DNA from 2 places in the Acidaminococcus sp. BV3L6 genome. Region 2 is predicted to be linked to the other one. Evidence: predicted binding sites of a transcription regulator. Region 2 holds the regulator's gene; the other holds the start of a gene.
The links. Region 2 encodes HrcA, which represses chaperone genes, less so after heat shock. Its sites were predicted from a motif close to TGTTAGCACTCNNNTNANNNGAGTGCTAACA; they were not measured.
Positions count from the first base shown of each region.

Region 1: HMPREF1246_RS08490 (Hsp20/alpha crystallin family protein) is a predicted target of HrcA. The motif match lies at 8,657-8,687, and genes of this name have one in related genera.

Region 1 is NZ_AWUR01000047.1:29,523-40,708, forward strand. Features, by position in the region: gene HMPREF1246_RS08475 (M23 family metallopeptidase) at 86-1,048, opposite strand; gene HMPREF1246_RS08480 (polysaccharide biosynthesis protein) at 1,798-3,432, opposite strand; gene HMPREF1246_RS08485 (acyl-CoA dehydratase activase-related protein) at 3,736-8,004, shown strand; gene HMPREF1246_RS08490 (Hsp20/alpha crystallin family protein) at 8,087-8,527, opposite strand; gene HMPREF1246_RS08495 (WG repeat-containing protein) at 8,895-10,304, opposite strand; gene HMPREF1246_RS08505 (O-acetylhomoserine aminocarboxypropyltransferase/cysteine synthase family protein) at 11,012-11,186, opposite strand, start outside.
Region 2 is NZ_AWUR01000038.1:23,220-34,405, forward strand. Features, by position in the region: gene HMPREF1246_RS06905 (GntR family transcriptional regulator) at 1-285, shown strand, start outside; gene HMPREF1246_RS06910 (SLC13 family permease) at 635-1,903, shown strand; gene ttdA (L(+)-tartrate dehydratase subunit alpha) at 1,958-2,857, shown strand; gene ttdB (L(+)-tartrate dehydratase subunit beta) at 2,857-3,474, shown strand; gene HMPREF1246_RS06925 (YadA-like family protein) at 3,915-7,481, shown strand; gene hemW (radical SAM family heme chaperone HemW) at 7,762-8,901, shown strand; gene hrcA (heat-inducible transcriptional repressor HrcA) at 9,126-10,172, shown strand; gene grpE (nucleotide exchange factor GrpE) at 10,185-10,766, shown strand; gene dnaK (molecular chaperone DnaK) at 10,812-11,186, shown strand, end outside.

The DNA.
Region 1 (11,186 bases), on a different contig from region 2:
GCTGAAACTGCCTGCATCGCTTTTCATTATATCATATGGAGGGGACAGAAAAATAGGCCGCCCAGAGGGCAGCCTAAAAAAACGCTTATGAACGGGTCCTGGGCGGTACGGCAAACTGCAGGGGATTTTCCGTCTGCCCGTTTTCCCGGACTTCAAAATGCAGATGCGGGCCTGTACTGTAGCCGCTGCTGCCCACGTAGCCAATGACCTGTCCGCGGGACACCTGCTGCCCCACTGTAACGGCAAGGGCACTCATGTGGCCATAGGCTGTCGACATCCCGGACCCATGGTCAATACTGATAAAACGCCCGTAGCCGCCATTGAGTCCGGCCGCTGTCACGGTGCCTGCCGCGGCAGCCTTTACAGGTGCGCCAAAGTCCGCTGCAATATCAAGACCGGAATGGTACTCGGAGCCACCGCCAAAGGGATCGGCCCGCAGCCCATAAAAGGAACTGATTTCTCCGCCGTCAAGGGGCCAGCCATAGGTCCCGTCACCCGTACTTGAAAGGGCAAGAAGCATATTGGTGAGGTTTTCTTTTTTGTAGGCAAGGCGTTTCCAGTTGATTTCGTCCTGTACTTCAAGGACCTGGAGCTGATCGTCCGTTGAGGGGCCGCCTTTGCCTCCCTGGTCCAGTTCCTGGGACTTTTGGTCCACCGATTCTTCGCCAATCTTCACGCCGTCTGCTTTCAGTTTTTCTCGGACAGCCGCTTCCAATTTAGCCACTTGGGAAAGTTCCCGCTGAAGTTTTTCATTGTTATCCATAAGCTTGGCCAGGCGTTCCGTATAGACCCCGTAATCGGCCCGGTAATGCTGGAGTTCTTCCTGTTCGGCCCAGGCCCGGGAAAGCAGGCCTGCACAGACGGCAAGGGCGACTGCACAAAAGGCGGTGCTTAAGGCGGCAAGCGTCACCAGCTTGGGTCCCACTGAAAGCTGGTGACGCTTTCCCTGCCGGTCCTGCCAAGTAAACGCCCCATGGATGTCGCCCCATCCCGGGAGGTGATCAATCAGCTGCTTTCCTTTTTCTTTTATTGCATGTTTATCCATCATGGCTCTTTGCCCTACGCTTCTTTCATTGAAATTTCGTAATGTTTTATATCATAAACCTTTCCAAAAGACAAGGGTTGCCCCAAAATTATCACAAAAAAAGCTCCCGGTCGGCGTTTTTCGCACTGCGTACAGATGAAAAACGCTGACCAAGGGTCCTTAGGGAAAGGATCTGGGAGGCATTTTATTGGTTCTTCACTAAAATTTGTGGGGTCATAGACAAATAAATATTGAAAAAGGACATCAAATTCTCCAAAATGTAAGGTGACCAAACCAAAATAAAGGAGAATTGAGATGTCCTCTATTTAGTACATTATTCAAGCAGACCTGTTTTGTCAAGACCCAGATTACCTTGTTTTCTTCCCTGAAGATCCTTTGGATGATTCCACGGCATGGGTGGTCACCAGCCAGAAGCGTCATATCGATCTTCTCTGCCCTTGCTGCGTAAAGCCAATGCATGTCTATGGCACGTACCGAACTCGCCTAAGAACGGTGCCTATGCAGCCGAATGCCAGGCGCACTGTCCTCTTCGAGGGGCACCGCTTCCGGTGCCCTTGCTGTCAGGAAACAGTTACGGAACTCAATCCGTTTTGATATGAACTTCGAAATGAGAAGGTCATGGTATTCCTTAGTGGAATATCATGAAAATACAAAAAAGGCCGGAGATCCATAGAGACAATGGATCCCCGGCCTTTTGCCGTAAACGAATAAGGAACAGCCATGTTTTGTTTTCTGTGGAACCTTCCTGCGGCCTATTTCAAAAGTCCCAATTTATGACCCAGCCACGCCATGCGTCGGCCGAGGAAAGGGATTTCCAGCAGTTCTTCTTCTGTCAAAGTCTTTAGCAAGAGGAGCATCAGGATATAGACGGGCACTGCAACCAAGATGCTGAGGAAAAGCGCCAGCCCGCCGCGGCTGACAAGGGAAAGGACGAGCATTACAGCGCCTCCCATGACCGCTGCACAAAGGGCAGTCTTAAGAAGCTGCCGCCCTTCAAAGGTAAAGGCTGTATACTTCTTAATGAAAAAGAGGTTAAGAAGGGCTGCAATCCCAATATCGGCAACGGTTGCCCAACTCGATCCCTTGATTCCGAGGGTTGGCATCGCCGTCAGGTTCCAGTTGAGGAAGACCTTGACGATGGCTGCGATGATCATATTGATGACAGGGATGCGGGTCTTGCCAAGGCCCTGAAGGATGCCCGTCGACACCTGATGGAGGCCCAAAAGGAAGATGGCCCAGCTCATGATTTCAATGGCCGGTCCTGCTGCCGGTGCGTTATAGATGAGGGCAGCCACCCGTCCGCCCAAAACGTGAAGGCCGACGCTGCAGGGAATGGTGATGACCGAGGCCACCGTAAAAGCCGTTGCCACCTTGCTGCGAATGCCCGCTTCATCAGAAAGGGTCCGGGACTCACTGATAGCCGGCACAAGGCTGATGGAAAGAGCAGCCGTAAGGATTGTTGACATGTTGATAAGCGGCACGGCCATGCCAGAAAGGTAGCCGAAAAGGGTCGTTGCCTCGCCCGGGGCGTCCCAACCGCCGATCTTCAGCCGGGTTGGCACAATCATCATGTCAAGGTTAGACACTATGGGAAGCATGAGGCTTGACATGGAAACCGGCAGGGCTAGGGCAATGAGACGCTTCATAATATAGCCCGCTGACTCCTGCGTCTTGGGCGTCCTGTCCACCCCTTTGGGGAAAAACTTCTTCTTGAGCTTTAGATAAAAGCCCATCAAAACAAGGAGCCCGCAGAAAGCGCCTGCTCCCGCCCCCATGCTGGCGCCGGCAGCGGCGTAAGTAAGACCGTAAGGCAAGAGCAGGGCAGAAAAGACAATCATGGTTCCAACCCGTACAACCTGTTCCGTGATTTCCGAGCAGGCGGTCGGCGTCATGATCTGCCAGCCCTGGAAATAACCGCGGAAACTGGCGAGAAACGTAACGAAAAAAACGGCCGGAGCCAGGGCGATGATGGAATAATAGGCCCGTGCATCAGGAAGGACCGTTTCCACAAGCCAGTGGGCCAGCACCACAAGGAGCAGGGAAAAAAGGAGACCCGTGCAAAACAGCATCTTCAGGGAAACATGAAAGACGCGCTGCGCGCCTCCATAGTCTTCCATAGCCACCTTTTCTGCCGTAATGATGGAAATGGCCACTGGGATTCCTGCCGAAGAGACCGTAATGGCCATCAAATAGATAGGAAATCCCATCTGATAGAGTCCAATGCCCTCCCCACCCATGATTCGGGAAAGGATAACCCAATTGAGGGCTCCTATGACCTTGACAACAATACTGGAAATGGTAAGGATCAACGTCCCTTTGAGGAACTTGTTATTGCCCTGGGACTTTGTCACTTCTTCACTCATGCCGCGACCATCCTTCTTTGTCATGATAAGCCAAAGGCTTGTATCCATTGCATAGCGTATAGCACATCATTCTATCATATTTAAGAGAAAAAGTGCAATCGCACAGGGACTTCCCCGCGTTTTTGAACACGGACCAAGCTCTTTTTCCCTTTGATTCCTATAGACAAAGACCCTTTTTTGATGTACCATTGATATACCTTCAACTGTATATTTTTTATTTCCATTTATTTTAGGAAGAAAATATAGAAAAATAGGGGAAATCCATCATTCCACGCTAGGAAATATGGTATAATTAGCTGTTAAGACCTATTGTTTTAGAGGTGTATCATGAGTACTTATCAAGTAGGGTTGGACATTGGTTCCACTACTGCTAAAATGGTCGTTCTGGATGGCAGCAAACAAGTTGTTTTCTCCCGTTACAAGAGGCACCAAGCCAATATCATGGGAGTCCTCAAGGAAGAGCTGTCCGAACTTACCGCAGCCATCGGAGAGGCGGCCGTCAAAATCAAAGTGACGGGCTCCGTTGGCATGGGGATTGCGGAAAAATTCAAGCTTGCTTTCGAGCAGGAAGTCATCGCCGCGACCAAATTTGTCAAGGAAAAATACCCTGAAGTGGCCACCCTCATCGATATTGGTGGGGAAGACGCCAAGATTGTCTACATCAAACCCGATGGCACGTGTGACCTGCGCATGAACGGGAACTGTGCCGGCGGGACAGGGGCTTTTCTTGACCAAATGGCCGTACTCCTTGACGTGCCCATTGACAAACTGAACGAGCTTGCCGAAAAAGCGGAACACGTCCACTATATTGCTTCCCGCTGCGGCGTTTTTGCCAAGACGGATATCCAAAACCTCCTCAGTAAAGGTGTAAGCCGTGAGGACATTGCGGCGTCAATCTATCATGCCGTCGCTGTACAGGTCATTACGACCCTTTCCCATGGCTGCACAATCAAGCCGAAAATCCTTCTGTGCGGCGGACCGCTCACCTTCATGCCGAGCCTCCGCAAAGCTTTGATGGATGCGCTTCACGTCCCCTATGTAGAGTTCATTGTTCCCGATAAGGCAAACCTTATCCCGGCTTACGGGACTGCCCTCAGTGCAGAGGACGCCCCGTCAACGAGCTTGCAGAAACTCCGCGACCGGATTGCTTCTGCTCCTAAGGACGCTGTCCGGGTCACCGATACGGTGCCACCCATCTTCCATGATGAAAAAGAATATGCCGACTGGAAAAAGGAAAAGGAAGCGGACCAGATTATTCTGTCGCCCCTGACCAAAGATACGGACAAAGTCTTTGTCGGCATCGATTCCGGTTCGACCACGACGAAACTTGTCGTGACCGACGAAAACGACCGCATCCTTTATACCCACTACGGCCCCAATAACGGCAACCCCGTGGGAGCGGTGCGTGAGGCTTTTGCCGATTTTTATACAAAATGCCTGGCCGTTGGGGCCAATCCCCGCATCATGGGAAGCTGCTCTACAGGCTATGGCGAAGACCTTATCAAGGCAGCCTTCAGCCTCAACACGGGCATCATCGAAACCATTGCCCACTATTTGGCAGCCAAGAAAATCAACGACAAGGTTTCCTTCATCCTCGATATTGGCGGTCAGGACATGAAAGCCATCTTTGTCGATCACGGCGTACTGAACCGCATGGAGCTGAATGAATCCTGTTCGTCCGGCTGCGGGACCTTTCTCCAGACTTTTGCCAAGGGCCTCAACTACAGCGTCAGTGAATTTGCGGACCTCGCCTGCAAGGCCCATCATCCCTGCGATTTGGGAACGCGCTGCACGGTCTTTATGAACTCCAAAGTCAAGCAAAGCCTTCGCGAAGGGGTCACCAGCGCAGACATTGCGGCCGGTCTTGCCTATTCAGTTGTGAAGAACTGCCTGTATAAGGTCCTTAAACTCAAGAGCCCACAGGAACTGGGCAATGAGATTGTGCTCCAAGGGGGCACCATGAAAAACGATGCCGTAGTCCGGGCCTTTGAAATCCTCACAGGGACCAAGGTCCATCGCAGCAACATCCCTGAAATCATGGGAGCCTATGGCTGTGCCCTTTATGCCAAAACCAAGGGCCATGGTCAGGCGACCGTAGATGATATGATCCATGTTGCTTCCTTCAAGGATGCCCAGCTGACCTGTCACGGCTGCGAAAACAACTGCCTCATCAAGAAGTATCAATTCGATAATGGATCCATCTATTATTCGGGCAACAAATGCGAAAAATACTTTACCAATAATGGCGATGATGTGACCCCTGGTGAGAATATCTACACCTATAAGTACGATCTGCTCTTTAACCGGCCCATCAACGAGGAGGCGGAACGCACCATTGGGCTGCCGCGGACCCTTAATATGTATGAGGACTATCCTTTCTGGCATGCCCTATTTACGTCCTGCGGCCTAAAGGTCCAGCTTTCTGACCCGTCCACCCTGCACCTTTATGAGACAGGGCTTCATGACGTGATGAGCGACAACATCTGTTTTCCCGCCAAACTTGTCCATGGCCATATCCTGAACCTCATCCAAAAGCGGGTCAATCGGATCTTCATGCCCTACGTCATCTATGAACAGCAGGATGATAAGCGGCAAATCAACAGCTATAACTGCCCAGTTGTTTCGGGGTACTCCGACGTCATCAAAAGTGTCACGGAAACACAGATCCCCATCGACGCTCCGCCCATCAACTTCCAAGACGAAAAGCTGCTCAAAAAGCAGCTCCGAAAATACCTCTCCTATATTGGCTTTGACCGTTTCACGGCCGATAAGGCCATTGCCAGCGCCCTCAAGGCCCAAGAAGAGTACCGCCGAAAGATCCAGGAAAAGAACGAGGAGATTCTCGAAAAAAGCCGCCGACAAGGAAAACTCACCATTCTCCTTGCAGGCCGGCCTTACCATGCCGATCCCCTGGTCCAACATAAACTCAGCGACACCATTGCCGCCATGGGCATCAACGTCATCAACGAAGACCTGGTACGAGGCAACGAATCCATCGATATCAGCGACACGTACCTCATCAAGCAGTGGGCCTATATCAACCGCATCCTAAAATCCGCTGACTGGGTAGCCCGTCAGGACAACACCATCCACTTCATGGAAATGACAAGCTTTGGCTGTGGACCTGACGCCTTCCTCCAAGATGAGATTCGCGGTCTTTTGCAGCGCCATGGAAAAGCCCTGACGCTCCTCAAGATTGATGATGTATCGAACATCGGCTCCCTGAAACTCCGCGTCCGGTCCGTTGTGGAAAGCATTCGCTACAATGAAGACAGCAAACGTCGGGCCGAGCCTTTTATCGACACGCCGCGCTTTGAAAAGAGCATGAAGGACTACACCATCCTGACGCCATACTTTACCCCCACCTTGTCACCGCTCATTCCGTCTGTCATGAAGGTTTTGGGCTATCACGTAGAGACCCTGCCCCAGAGCACGGGGCTATCCGCCGACATGGGCCTGCGCTTTGCCAACAACGAGGTCTGCTATCCGGCAACCCTTGTTGTGGGGGATTTCGTGGAAGCTTTGAAATCAGGGAAATATGATCTTCAAAAGACGGCCGTTGCCATTACCCAGACGGGCGGTCAGTGCCGAGCTTCAAACTATTTCGGTCTGATCAAGCATGCCCTCGTTTCTGCAGGGTTCAAGGATGTTCCTGTCATTTCCCTTGCAACGAGCAGCAGTATCCAAAACGATCAGCCTGGATTCCATATCAACTGGCTGAAGATTGCTAAGATCACGGTTACAACCATCCTCTTCTCGGACTGCCTGTCAAAATTCTATAATGCTGCAGTCGTCCGTGAAAAAAAGAAGGGATTGGCAGAAAAACTGCGCAGCAAGTACCTCGACCTCGCCAAGGTGCAAATCGAAAAGAACCATTCCAAGGGGCTTTTGAAACTGCTCAAGGAAGCGGCCCAGGAATTTACGGATGCCGTCAAACCCAATGTAAAACTGCCTCAAGTCGGGATTGTTGGAGAAATCTACCTCAAGTTCAACGCCTTTGCCCACAAGAATATCACAGGCTGGCTCATGGACCATCATATTGAGGTGATGCCGCCCCTTATGACGCCCTTTTTCATGCAGGCCTTCGTCAATCGGCTGACCAATGATAAGTTTGACCTCAAGCATGACCGGATTCCCCATCTCCTGGTGGATTTTATCTATCTCCAAATTGTCAAGATCATCGATAAAGTCAACAAGATTGGCCGTGCTTTCCCCTATTTCACTCCTTTTGAAGACATCTACGAGATGGCCAATGACGGCAAGGGCATTATCAACATGGCTGCCCAGTTTGGAGAAGGCTGGCTGCTGCCGGCTGAAGTTATTGGATTTGCCAAAAGAGGCATTCCCAATGTCATCAGTCTCCAACCCTTTGGCTGCATTGCCAACCACATCATCGCCAAGGGCATTGAAAAAAAGGTCAAGACCCTTTATCCGGAAATGAACCTCCTGAGTCTGGATTTTGATAGCGGCGTCAGCGATGTCAATGTCACGAACCGTCTCCTGCTTTTTGTTGAAAATATCAAGACCAGCAAGGCACCCACCCCAAGAAAAGAGGCACAAAAAGAAGAAGCCTTCCAAGGTGAGATTATGCTGTAAATAAAAATCGTGGAACCGGAACTCCGGTCCCACGATTTTTTTGCATAAAAGAACGCTGGGAAAAAATTCCCAGCGTTCTTGATCAGCCTTCAATGGCAATCATTTTTTTGTTTTCAGACTGCGGCAACTCCTTCTTGGGAATCGACAGCTTCAGGATCCCGTCAGCATATTTTGCCTTGATGTCGCTTTCCTTCACACCGTCACCGACGAAGAAAGTACGGCTCGAACGGCCGAAGCTCCGTTCGCGGCGGATATAATGGCCTGCCTTGTCCTTTTCGTCCTTATCAAGGCTCTTTTCGGCAGAAATGGTCAGATAGCCATTTTCGAGTTCTGCATGGATTTCATCCTTCTTGAAGCCCGGCAGATCCATATCGAGTTCATAATGGTCACCCACATCACGGACATCGGTCTTCATGAGGTTCTTACCATGTTTTCCATAAAGGGCGCTGCGGTCCATAAAGGAATCAAAGCCATCCATAAAATCATCAAACACATTGTCATTAAAAATGCTCGGCAGTAACATAAGTCATTCCTCCAATCAAATATTACGGCCTTCACACAGGTCTTTTCATTTCTTGGAACGGTGGAAAGGAACCCTGCTCCTTCTGGGGGGGCTTCCTTTCCTTCGTTCTGGGATTATCATAGCACGCTTTTTTAGCACTGTCAATAGTTGAGTGCTAATTATTTTAATCTTTTTGACTTTTTTCGAAAAAAAAGAACCCGGAACCAATCCGTTCCGGGAAAAATATCGTACGATGCAGGGCGCCAGCGAATCCGAGGTCCCTTGTTTCCCCGGTATCCGCATGCTGCCGAGCTCATTTGAATGGCTGTGCACTATTATGGCACAATATCACATTTATGTCAACATAATTTCTATTTTTTTGTAATGCTTAGTCAAAAATTCCAGCTTCATCATACATTGAAGGAATGACAAGATTTCCTTTTCCGTCCATATATCCCCATTTCCCGCTCTTCTTATCCATAACTGGAAAGCGATCCTGGGCATAGGTCCCTACGTCACTGTACGCCTCCTGGGGCGCGACAAGATTTGCACCGCTGCGGTCAATAAGGGCAGCCTTCCCGCCTTCAAGAACGGCTGCAGCATCAGAGACAAAAGGGGTCACCTTCGTAAAGCGGTTTTCAATGACGATCTTGTTGGTTTCGTCGATAAATCCCCAGTGCTTATCATAGGCAAAGGGAGCACGGTCTTTTTCAAAGGGTCCCAATTCATCATAGGAAGCTGGGATGACCACTTTTCCGCTGCGGTCAATCATCCCAAAGCGGCCTTCACGGTCAACAATCAAAGCGCGGCCTTCACGGAAAGGTGATAGGGCCCGGTAATTTGCGGGAATGACTTCCTGCCCCTGCTTATTGATGGCACCCATATAAAGGTTCGACGGATGGATGACTTCCCCTGGAATGATAGAAATGCCGCCGCCCCATCCATGATGATGGTATCCTGCATCGCTCCAGCCCCAGCCAAAATCAAAGGGACCCCAGCCCCAGCCCGGGAAGCCGACACCCCAGTGTCCGCCCCAGCCCCAGCCAATGGAAACATAGTCAAAGACAGAGCGGTGACGGCGCCTCACCCCAACACGGGCCAATCCACCTTCATCAAAAGAGCCAACATAGTCATAGGCCTTCAATTTGGCGTAGCGGGCACCCGTTGTGTCCATAAGCCAGCTGCCATCGATAATGCCCACGCCCTGGCTCATGTCACTGACAGTCTTTGCCTTTCCAACAAGAAGGGCGGTTCCGTCTTTTTTAACATACATCCAGCGGTCTTGAAGCTTGACGGCTGCATACCCTTCTTTAAAAGGCTGGGCCTTCCTATACTGGGGCTTAAGGATATAAGCTCCCTGTTTATCGATATAGCCCCATTTTCCATCCGTTTTCACAGCCGCAAGGCCTTCGGAAAAAGGACCCACCTCATCATAATGGGAAGCAAGGGCCTTGCCCTGACGGTCATAAAATGTCCATCCTTCCCGGTCCCGGGCCGCAAGCATTCCATCGCTGAAGGGTCCCACCTTCTTAAAGGTTGGAGCGATGATGACCTTGCCCTGTCGGTCATACATTCCGTATTTTCCATCCTTTTCAACAAGGATGACAGCATCTGTTTCTCCTTGTTCCACTTCGATTTTTTTATATTCCAAGGGCAGAACCACTCGTCCCTGCAGGTCAATGACGCCTGCCCTGCCCTTTTGGGTCACAATGGCCAAATGGTCCGCTGCAAGCACAGCATGAGCGCATGCCATGAGTCCCACAAGGAGCAGGAACCCTCGTTTGATTTTATTTTTCATAATATATAACACCTCCGATGCAAAAAACGGCTTCCTTCTGCGCCTATTGTATCACGAAGGATAGGCCCCGTGCCAGACAAGAAAAAAAGAGACGGTAAAAAAATGAGCGGTTCATTTCTTCGCAGTCTCTTTTCCTATGGTTTTGCTATTTACAAAGACAACGCAACTGCTGTACAGCAGCAATCTTCCCCCAGCTATGATTCATTTAGGAAGCAGTTGTTAGTTTTCCACTTATGGTCTTTTTCCATTTGCTTTTTACAAATTCGGATCAGATGGGTCCAGATACGAGGAGCTCCCGGCCTCAGCGACGACGGCGGACCTGAGACGTCAGCAATCTGATAGCGCAGCGACGCGGGAGCTGTTGCGCAAAGGTTCTCCGAAGCGGTGCCTCCAAAAACAAAGCGGCGACGCGTGAGTTTCCTTGCGGCCAGAGGCCGGTACGTCGAGGAGATTGAGGTCGCGGGCGACAAAGTAGATGGGGCCATATGGGCCGAAGATTGAAAAAATCTTCCGCTTTGATAAGCTGGGTGCGGGAGGTGACGACACGTGGTTAGGAGGGGGAGCGCCCAGGCGTAAGGTATCCCCCAATCAGGAACGTATCGTCGTACGAATCGTCATCCTCGATTGCGTCCCTAAAATAAGAAGTAAGCAATGAAGGCACCGTAATCTGAAGAATCGGCGCGATTTGTACGACGAACAAGAAACTCTTAGTCTAAGGCAGCAAAGCCTGTTTTGAGATCTTCCAAGATATCATCAATATGTTCCGCCCCAATGGAAAGACGGATTGTTGACGGCGTAATCCCTGAACTAAGGAGTTCTTCTTCCGTCATCTGTGAATGGGTTGTTGAGGCCGGATGGATTACAAGGCTCTTCACATCTGCT
Region 2 (11,186 bases):
TATAAGGACTACAACGAAAGCTTTCATATGGCCATTTGGAAAGCCTGTGGCAATGAGAAATTGGAACATCTTGCAGCCAATCTATGGAGTGGTCTATCCATGGGATATCTGGTCACCGAAGAGGAATATGCCAAGATTTCCAGCATAGAGCACGATGAGCTCATGCAAGCCCTGCGGGCCCATGACGGCAAGCGGGCGAGGGCGCTCATGGTTGCCCATATGAAGCGCAGCATGGAAGACGTGCTCACCAATTACCGCAGCTTTGTCACAAGGGAAGAAAAATAAAAAATGGATATATCTATTTTATAAACAAACAAAAATGGATAGCAGTGCCTGCGTTGGCGCACTCGTAGAGACGAGATTTTCCAAAAGTCACAAAGTGATTTTCGGAAAGTCTCTTTTTTTATGAGCAGAATGGAAAACACCTGATAAAAACTCGACTAATTAGATAATATTCGTAAGAGCATTTCGTTAATTGTATGGAAAAAACAGAAAACTCTATGATTCTCTTGACGAAATATCAAATTTGGAATATAGTCTAATCAAGAAATGGATACTTTATTAAATATAAAATACAAATGTATATTTTAAAATGTATCCAATGGCGCCAATTCTATCTAAGGGAGGAATTGCTATGTCACCCGTTGCCATTACGTTGGCACTGCTCTTATTTGTTATTGTTATGTTTGTTTGGGAAAAGATTCCACTGGCGGTTACGTCCATCATTGCGCTCCTTGTCCTGGTTCTTACAGGAGTCCTCAGTCCCAAGGATGCCTTTGGTGGTTTTGTCGATAACAATCTGATCCTTTTTGTTGCTATGTTCGTGATTGGGGGCTGCTTTTTTGAAACCGGTATGGCCAATCGGGTGGGCGGCATCGTCACCAAATTCGCCCATACGGAACGGGAACTCATTGTTGCGGTCATGCTTGTGACGGGCATCATGAGCGGCTTTCTTTCCAATACAGGAACGGCCGCTATCTTGATTCCAATCGTCATTGGAACGGCATCAAAATCTGGTTTTTCCCGTTCCCGCCTGCTCCTTCCCCTCATCTTTGCTGCTGCCATGGGCGGGAACCTCTCCATTATCGGCGCTCCGGGCAACCTTTTAGGAAAAGCCGCGCTTCAGAATGTAGGTGTTGAAATCAGTTTCTTTGAATATGGCTTTGTCGGTCTTCCTATTCTTCTGATCAGTACGGCCTTCTTTGCCTGTGTCGGGTATCGTTTCCTGCCGGAAAAAACGAAGAACATGGGAGATTCCATGTATGATGAGGAGCAGGACTTTTCCGATGTGCCGCGATGGAAACAAATGGTTTCCTTGGTTGTCATGGTCCTTACCATTCTTGCCATGATCTTTGAAAAGCAGATTGGCATCAAGTTCTATCTTTCCGGCTGCATCGGTGCAGTTGTCCTTGTGGCCTGCGGCGCTATCAGCGAAAAGGCGGCCTATCGTTCCATTGATATGCAGACCATCTTTGTTTATGGCGGCACCTTGGCCCTTGCCAAAGCCCTTCAAAAGACAGGCGCCGGCAAGATGATTGCTGACACGGTCATTAGTGCCTTGGGACCCAGTGCGTCTCCCTTTGCTCTGCTCGTGGTGGTCTTTCTCCTCGCGACCCTCATGACAAACTTTATGAGCAACTTTGCCACGACTGCCCTTCTCGTACCAATCAGTCTCAATATCTCAGCCGGAATGGGGGCGGATCCCAAGGCCGTTGTCGTCGCTACCGTCATCGGAGCGTCCCTTGCTTTTGCCACTCCTATCGGGATGCCGGCCAATATGATGGTCTTTGCCCCAGGTGGGTATACGTTCAATGATTATGTCAAGGCAGGCCTTCCGATGATTGTGGTTTCCGCTATTATCAGTCTCATTTTGCTTCCCCTCATTTTCCCATTTTATCCTTGAGAAAATGATGACCCATATCAAGCTAGGCAGTTATTAATAAGGAGGAATTTTTAAATGTCACACACTGAACAAGTTGAACAGATGACCGATATCATGGCTCGGTTTGTCGGGTATACGTCCAAGGTCCTGCCGGACGATGTTGCAGACAAATTAAAGGAACTGGCTTCCAAGGAAACCGTACCCATTGCCAAACTGCTATATGAAACCTATGAAAAGAACATGGAGCTTGCCAAAAAGCTTGACCGTCCGTCCTGTCAGGATACGGGCGTGCTGCAGTTCTTTGTAAAATGCGGAACCAAGTTCCCTCTCATTGACGACTTGGAAGCACTGCTGCGTGAAGCCGTGATCCGCACGACGGTTACGACCCCGCTCCGTCATAACAGTGTAGAAACCTTTGACGAATACAATACGGGGAAAAATGTCGGTAAAGGAACCCCTTCCGTATTTTGGTCCATTGAACCAAACTCTGATTCCTGCGAAATCTATACCTATATGGCAGGCGGTGGCTGCACCCTTCCAGGTCATGCCATGGTCCTGATGCCAGGGGAGGGGTATGAAGGCGTTACGAAATTTGTCCTTGAAAGAATGGTCAGCTATGGCCCGAATGCCTGCCCTCCTTTCCTCGTTGGTGTTGGTGTTGCAACCAGCGTTGAAACAGCGGCCCTTAATTCAAAACTGGCCCTCATGCGTCCTGTCGGGTCCCATAACCCGAACGAACGGGCAGCCAAGATGGAACGGCTCTTGGAAGAAGGCATCAATAAGATTGGCCTAGGCCCGCAGGGTATGACAGGATCGGCCTCTGTACTGGGCGTCAATATCGTCAATACAGCCCGCCATCCATCGGCCATCGGTGTTGCCGTGAACATTGGCTGCTGGAACCATCGCCGCGGTCACATCATCTTTGATAAGGATCTGCATTATACTGTTACTACCCACAAAGGAGCTGAATTTTAATGGCTAAGATTATCCTTCATACGCCCATCAAGGACGAAGACATCAAGAACCTCAAAATCGGTGACATTGTCTACCTGACCGGTCACATTACGACCTGTCGTGACGTTGCCCATCGCCGCCTCATCGAGGAAAAAAGGGAACTTCCCGTTGACCTCAAAGGCGGGGCCATCTTCCATGCCGGGCCGATTGTCCGCCCCATTGCCGGCGAAAAGGATCGCTTCGAAATGGTCTCCATTGGACCGACGACTTCCATGCGAATGGAAAAATTTGAAAAGGCCTTCATCAAGGAAACGGGCGTCAAGTTGATTGTCGGTAAAGGCGGCATGGGGGAGGGGACCCAGGAAGCCTGCAAGGAAGATACTTGTATCTTCTGCGTTTTTCCGGCTGGCTGCGCCGTTGTCAGTGCTGTCAATTTCAAGCAGATCATTGACCGTAAGTGGGAAGACTTGGGGATGCCGGAAACCCTGTGGACCAGTGAAGTCGATACCTTAGGGCCCTTGATTGTCGCCATTGATACTCACGGGGACAACCTTTTTGAAGAAAATAAGAAGAAATACCGTAAAACGGCGGAACAGGTCTATGCTGAAATCAGCAAGCAGGTTGGGTTCATAAAGTAATCAGGTCGTTCCCTAACTCAGTAAGTCTCTGAATCAATCGGCCATTTTCTTACGAATTTGTAAGAAAATGGCCGATTTTTATATATAAATTAAATGAGTAATTCGTTTAAAGTGAAAGTTGTATTCTATGAATATAATCGATTTTTAAACATGATTACCAATAATATATATATTATGAATCTATTTTATTTAAAAAATATTATTGACATATAACAAAATTCCTTATAGAATGATCAGACATGAATAAGAATATAGATATAAAAAAGAAACTAAAATAATTAGTTATCATTAAAATGCATAATATTCTGTAAATAATAAACTTAGTTTACGAAACGATTCATTATGCCTATTTTACAATTTGAAAAGAGAAAAAATGGATAAAAGAGAAAAATACCATGGGGGACTGAAGGAAAACAAGGAGGAGATCGATGAGAGGGACAATGAGCTTGCGTAAAAAGATTGCTATCTTGACCATGGCATCTATGACCGTATGGGGAGTGACCGCGCTTTTGCCTTTTAATCAAGGCAGGATTGTGGGAAATGTGGGGTACGCCGCGGAAATCACGCCGGAAAAACAGGTCTCGATGGATTATAAGACATCAGGCGGTACGACTGCCCAAACAACGGGAGATCTATACTATGCTTTCATTGATTCAACCAATTCATGGTGGGGCCACGCAGGGCAAATCTTTGTTACTGATAGCGGCAGCATTGGAACCGCAACGGCACCTCTTGCGCTATACGGACAGGTCCTAGGCGGCCAATACAATACGGCCAGCGGAAATTATTCCGTTGTTTTAGGGGGATCGGGAAATACGGCCTCTGGCGTTTATTCTGTTGTTACGGGCGGCGCCAATAATATAGCTTCAGGGAGAAACTCCATTGTTGTAAGTGGTTCCACCAATACGGCTTCAGGGGAAAATGCGTCTATTATGGGCGGAAATACCAATACAGCAAGCGGCACCAACAGCACAATCATTGGAGGCTCAAATAATAAAAATGGTGCGGCAAACGGGATCATCATTGGTGGGAATCAACACGAACTGACGAGTGGAACGGATACTGTATTTGTTGGCGGAACGGTAAACAAGTCTTCAGGGAATGCTAACCAGTCCGTTCTGATTGGGGGAACAAAAAATACCGTTGGAGGAAGACAGGCGGGCATTTTTGGCGGAACCTATAATATGACAGCAGGTACGCTGACTTCTGTTTATGGCGGGGCCAGCAATACGGTGTCCGGAACGGGGACTGCCATTTTAGGCGGCTGGTCTAATGCTGCAAGTGGGCTCTATTCAGTTTTGGTAGGGGGAGAAAAAGGGGCTGCTCAAGGACAATATTCTGTTGCCCTTGGCGGTGCTTCAACCGCAGATACGGCAAAAGATGCCGTTGCAATTGGCATCGGTGCGTCAGCAAATGTTGAAAAAGGGGTTGCCATCGGTGCAGGCGCCGTGGCCACGGAAGCAGGAACCATTTCCGTCGGACATAACAAAGGTGATAAATATTATCAAACATCGTATACAGTGAACGGGGGAGGAACCGTAAAGGAACAGACTTATAGCAGCAACCTTTATAATCGCTTGGTCAATGTAGGATACGGTAAAGATGGTCACGATGCGGCAACCATGGATCAGCTGACAAAAGTTTCGGCAGGCGATCGCATCAGTGTAGCAAGCGAAACGGACCAAACGACAGGGGCTGCCACTTACAAGATAAGCGTCAACAATGATGGTGCTGTTGCTTCCGGCGATGCGAACCTTGTGGCGGGCGGCACGGTCTATAGCGAAGTGCGGCCTTCATCTGATGGGACCTATGTCAAGACGGCAAGCACGACGGGTGATAACCTTTTGGCCCTTGATGGACAGGTGAAGAGTAATGCCGACAACATCTCCACCAATACGTCGAACATTGCGAGCAACGCGACAGATATTAGGAACCTGAAAGATCTTTCCAATATTACAGCTGACGGACAAACGGTCATCAAGAAAGCTGCTGTAGGGGCCGTCACAGTAAAAGCCGGCGACCGCGTAGAAGTGCAGATGGAAAAAGCGACGGACGGTTCTTCCGTTACGTACACTGTCTCTGCAAAGAATGATGGTAAGGTCGCAAAAGACGACGCAAACCTCGTCTCCGGTGATACCGTGTATAACGCCATTGAGGATGCCAAAAATGCCATCGATACTGACATGGATACGAAGGTCAGTAACAAGGCCGATATTGATGCGTCGAACGTCGGCAAGAACCTCAAAGGGGACGATGGCTCGACGGCTGCTTCGGATGATGCCATCCAGCAGAACCTCAACGCTTGGGGCAGCGCCGTTGGTACGGGCACCATTGATAAAAATAATGGCCAGCTTGTAACGGGCGGAACGGTCTATACGGAAGTGCGTCCGAAGGAAGATGGCACCTATGTCAAGATGGCGAGTACCACTGGTGACAACCTCCTTGCCCTTGATAAACAGGTGGGTACTAATGCGAAGAACATTACGGACCTAACGAATTTGACGAACATCACCGATGCCGGTAAGACGGTCATCAAGAACCTCGCCAAAGGCACCATCGATATGGAAAATGGGTCCTATACGACTGTTTCCTCCCGTGAGGTGGATGGGGTGAAAACCTTCAAGGTCGATGTGGCCAGTGACGGCAAGGTCGAAGAAGGGAACAGCGGTCTTGTGACGGGCGATACAGTCTACGATGCCCTAAATAAGGCTTCGCAGGATACAAACAAAAATCTTGACAAGAAAGCTAACATCGATGCTTCGAACATTGGCAGCAACCTCAAGAACGCCGACGGAACGGCCGCTTCCGAAGAAGACCAGAAGAAGAATGCCGAAAGCTGGGGAAAGGCCATTGGTACGGGCGAGGTGAAAGAAAGTGACAACCGTCTTGTGACGGGCGATACGGTGGCAAAAGCCATCAAGGATGAAACCCGCGTCAGCGAAGACGGCACCTACGTCAAGAAGGATGCAACTGCAGGAGAGAACCTGAAGAACCTTGATGACCAGGTGAAGAGGAACACAGACAATATTACAAGCATCAAGAACATCACCGATAATCTGGACAACAATTATGCCAAGACGGATCTTTCCAACGTTACGGATGAAGGAAAGACGACAATCAAGAACCTTGCCCAGGATGCGGTGAAGGTCGTCAATGGGAAGAACACGACCGTAACGACGAAGACGGAGACAAATGGCAACATTTCCTATGCCGTTAACGTTGATGACAGTGCCATCAAAGATGTCATGAAAGAGGACATGGATAAGAAGGCCGACCGCGATGCAGGAAATCTCACGGATTCCGATGTTACAAGCTGGCAGAAGAAGCTTGGCACGGGCGAATCCCAAAGCGGTGACCATCGGCTCATCAGCGGCGACACTCTCTATAACGCTCTTAAAGAGGTGGATGGAAATACCCTTATGAAAACCGATGGCGTGACCATCAATATCGATCAGACTGGGACGGCAAAGACCATCGATGTTCGTGGTAAAGATGGTGTCACGAGGACCATTACCGGAATTGCCACAGATCCAAGCGATCCGACGAGTGCAGCTAATGTGGATTATGTTGATCACCGCGTAGAGAGCCTCAATAGCCGCATGACCCACGAAGTGAGCCGTGCTGGCGCTGGCGCAGCCGCCCTGGCAGCGCTCCATCCCCTGGAATGGGATCCGGACAGCAAATTTGAATTTGCTCTCGGTTATGGTCACTATAAAGCGGCCAATGCAGCGGCCCTTGGCCTGTTCTACCGTCCGAATGAAGATGTCATGTATAACCTTGGCGGCACCCTTGGCAACGGCGATGCCATGATGAGTGGCGGTGTCACTTTCCGCTTTGGCACAAAGGGCCGGAAGCCAAAGGCTAGTCCGCTTGCCATGCAGCAGACCATCATGGACCAGAACGCCAAGATTGAACATCAAGATGAAATGCTGAAAATCCAGGCAAATAAAATTGATAGTCTTGAAAAAGAACTCCTCGACCTGAAACGCCTGATCACGCAAAAGTAAGCGTAAGAAAGGCTGCAAAGCATCGCTTTGCAGCCTTTTTCTGATTACGCGGCTTCAAAAGACGTGTGTACGTTGAAAAAGTAAAATCGTGGGCGACAAAGTAGATGAGCCCATATGGGACGAGGATTGTAACCCCCTTCCTCTTTCATAAGCTGGGCGCAGGAGATGACGACACGTTATTTTGGAGAAGCGGAGCGATTTTGCTCTTGAATAAAAATATACCCTTCTACCTTCTCATCCATGTTACAATAACCCCATCACACATAAAGGAGTCTTCCAAATGCATCCATGGGAAGCCTATCAAGGCATTTATCTCCATATCCCTTTCTGCCAGCATAAGTGCAGTTACTGTGATTTTATAAGCTACCAGGGGCAGGATGGGGCGGCACGCGCCCGCTACGTCAAGGCTCTGATCAGGGAAATCAGGAGCTATGATGCCCCCCTTCCTGTAAGCCGCGGCGCGACAGTCTATGTTGGCGGCGGTACGCCCAGCCTGCTATCCTTGGAGGAACTCGCCGCCATTTTCCATGCCCTGAAGGAAAAAGGCTATCTCCATTCGCCGCGGGAAGTGACCTTTGAAGCCAATCCGGGAACTGTCGATGAAGCCTACCTTAGGGGACTGCGAGCGTTGGGGGTGGACCGCCTGAGCCTTGGCATCCAGTCTCTAGAGGACAGCGAACTGCGCCTCATGGGCCGTACCCATACAGCGGATGAGGCGCGGCACATTATCCTTCTCAGCAAAAAGGTGGGGTTTACACGTCTGTCCTGTGACCTTATCTATGGATATCCGACGCAGACGGCTGCAAGCGTCGAGGCATCCTTGACGGAACTCATGGCTCTGGGACCCAGCCATATTTCCATCTACGGGCTTTCCGTTGAACCGGGGACCGTCCTTTCCCATAATCTCCGACAAGGGCGCTGGATCCTTCCCACAGACGATGAGACGGGTAACATGTATGACCTCATCATGGACCGCCTCGTCAAGGGCGGCTACGAGCGCTACGAGATTTCCAATTTTGCCAAAGCAGGTGACAAGTCGCGGCACAACCTTGTCTATTGGCACTACAATCCCTACCTTGCCTTTGGCGCCGGAGCGACGCGCTTTGACGGCAGGACACGGGAGAACAACCCGGCTTATCTTGCGGCCTACGAAAGAGGAGAGGCACCGGAGATAGAATGCCTGTCACCTGCCGTCCAGCGGGAAGAAATGATCTTCATGAACCTACGTACCGTAAGAGGCCTCTCCCTCCTGGATTATGAAGCCCGCTTTGGGCGCTCCTTTGCCCTTGATTACGGGCCTCAGATAGAGAACCTCATCCATAAGGGATGGGCCAAATGGGAGGATGGTCATTTTTGTCTCACGCCCCTTGGCATGCAGTACGGGAACCTTGCCTTCGAAGCCTTCATCACAACGGACTGACACCTCACACCATGAAGGGAACGCGAGCAGCCAACACCAAGGACAATACCCCAGCGGAGGCCCTTTTCCATAGGCTTTTTCCCGCATGGGGCCTTCTTTTTTGAGGCTTTTGCTTTTTGTAAATTATTTTTCGGGAAAGTATTGACATTTTGACTAAAGAGGTGTATCTTAACCATTAGATGTTAGCACTCTAAAGTTTCGAGTGCTAATAATCAGGGAAAGAGATGATTACAGTGCTGACCGAACGACAAAAGAAAATACTTCAACTCGTCATTGATGATTACATCGAGACGGCCGAGCCTGTAGGATCCCGTACAATCGCTCGGAAATATAATCTTGGTATCAGTCCGGCGACCATTCGAAACGAAATGTCCGATCTGGAGCTCCTTGGATTCTTGGAGCAGCCCCACACATCGGCAGGACGGATTCCTTCCGCGGCGGCGTACCGCCTCTATGTGGATTCCCTTGCTGGTGAAGGATCCCTGACCCTATCATCGAGCGATATGGCGCTCATCAACAATTGGTTCAGGCAGCGGGTGCATACCATTGACGACATCTTCCAATCCACGGCCAAGATCCTGTCCCGCATGAGCAAGAACGTATCCGTCGTCCTTGCAAACAAGGACAGCGAGGCTACGTTCTCCTACATGAAGTTCCTGCCCCTCAACAAGGGTCAGGCTATCCTGTGCATCGTCACGGAAGAGGGAAATGTCGATCATGGCGTGGTGGAAATCCCCAGCGGAGTAAAAGAAAGTGAGCTGGACCAGATTGCCCAGCGTGTTTCGCAGTACCTTAATGGACGCAAACTGAATGATATTTCGCAGGAGCTCCTAGCAAAGGTACGGGAAATGCTTGCCGGGGACAAACGGCTGTATGCATCCATCGTAAGCCGTATCAAGAAGGTCAAGGCCGGCCAGCAGGAGGACAAGATGTTCCTTGGAGGAACCAAACAACTCCTGGGACAGCCTGAATTCAAGGATACGGAACGGATGCGGGAACTCTTGGGCGTCCTTGAAGAAGAACAGATGCTCAAGGATATGCTAAAGGCCAGCAGTGACTCGGGATTAAGGGTCACCATTGGCAGCGAGAATAAGTTCTCCAGCATCCAGGACTGCAGCATGATCCAAGCGACCTACCGCCTGAATGGCCAGGTCGTTGGGACCCTTGCCGTGTTGGGACCTACCCGTATGGAATACCGCAAGGTCATTTCTGTGATGGATTATCTTCATCACTACCTGAAGGTGGTCATGAATAAAATTGATGAAAAATAGGGAGGACGTACGGTGAACGAAGAGACAAAAGATCCAAAACAACAAGCCGCCGAAATGAGTGCTGACAAAGCGGAAGCAGCAAAGGCCACGGAGGCTGAGGAAAAAAACGCAGAACCGGCAGATGGTACGCCTGATCCCAAGGATCAAACGATTTCCAAGCAGCAAGAGGAAATCGATGAGCTTTCCAATCGGTTGCTTCGTCTGCAGGCCGACTTTGATAATTTCCGCAAGAGAAATACGGAAGAACGGGAACGCTTAGGCCGTTTCGTAACGGCTTCAGTGGTCCGGGAATTCCTGAAGGTCCTCGATAATTTTGAACGCGCCGAGGCCAGTGTGGAAAAAAACCATGATGCCGAGTCCATCTTAAAGGGCATGGCTATGATCCACAAACAGTTTGAAAAGGCCCTTGAAACCCTGCATATCGAAGAGATTCCTGCTGAAGGCAAGCCTTTCGATCCGCAGATCCATGAGGCCGTTATGCAAGGCAGCAATCCCGACCTGCCTGATGACAGCATTGATATGGTCCTTGAAAAAGGTTACCGGATTGGTGATGATGTCATCCGTCACAGCAAGGTAAGGGTTGTCCATAATTAACTGAAGTGAGAACCAGCAAGTTAGTTGCATGAGGAGGAATTTATAATGAGCAAGATCATTGGTATTGACTTAGGGACTACGAACTCTGTTGTCGCCGTGATGGAAGGCGGCGAACCGACTGTTATTACGACCCAGGAAGGCGGCCGCCTTACTCCGTCCGTTGTCGGTTTCACAAAAAATGGGGAACGCCTCGTTGGTCAGCTGGCAAAACGTCAGGCTGTTTCCAACCCGGAACGGACCATCAGCTCCATCAAACGTCACATGGGCACGAAGTATACCGTGACCATTGATGGCAAGGACTATACGCCAGAACAGATTTCCGCTATGATCCTTGAAAAAATGAAGGGGGACGCGGAACGTTATCTCGGCGAAAAAGTCACGGAAGCGGTCATTACTGTACCGGCTTACTTCAACGACTCC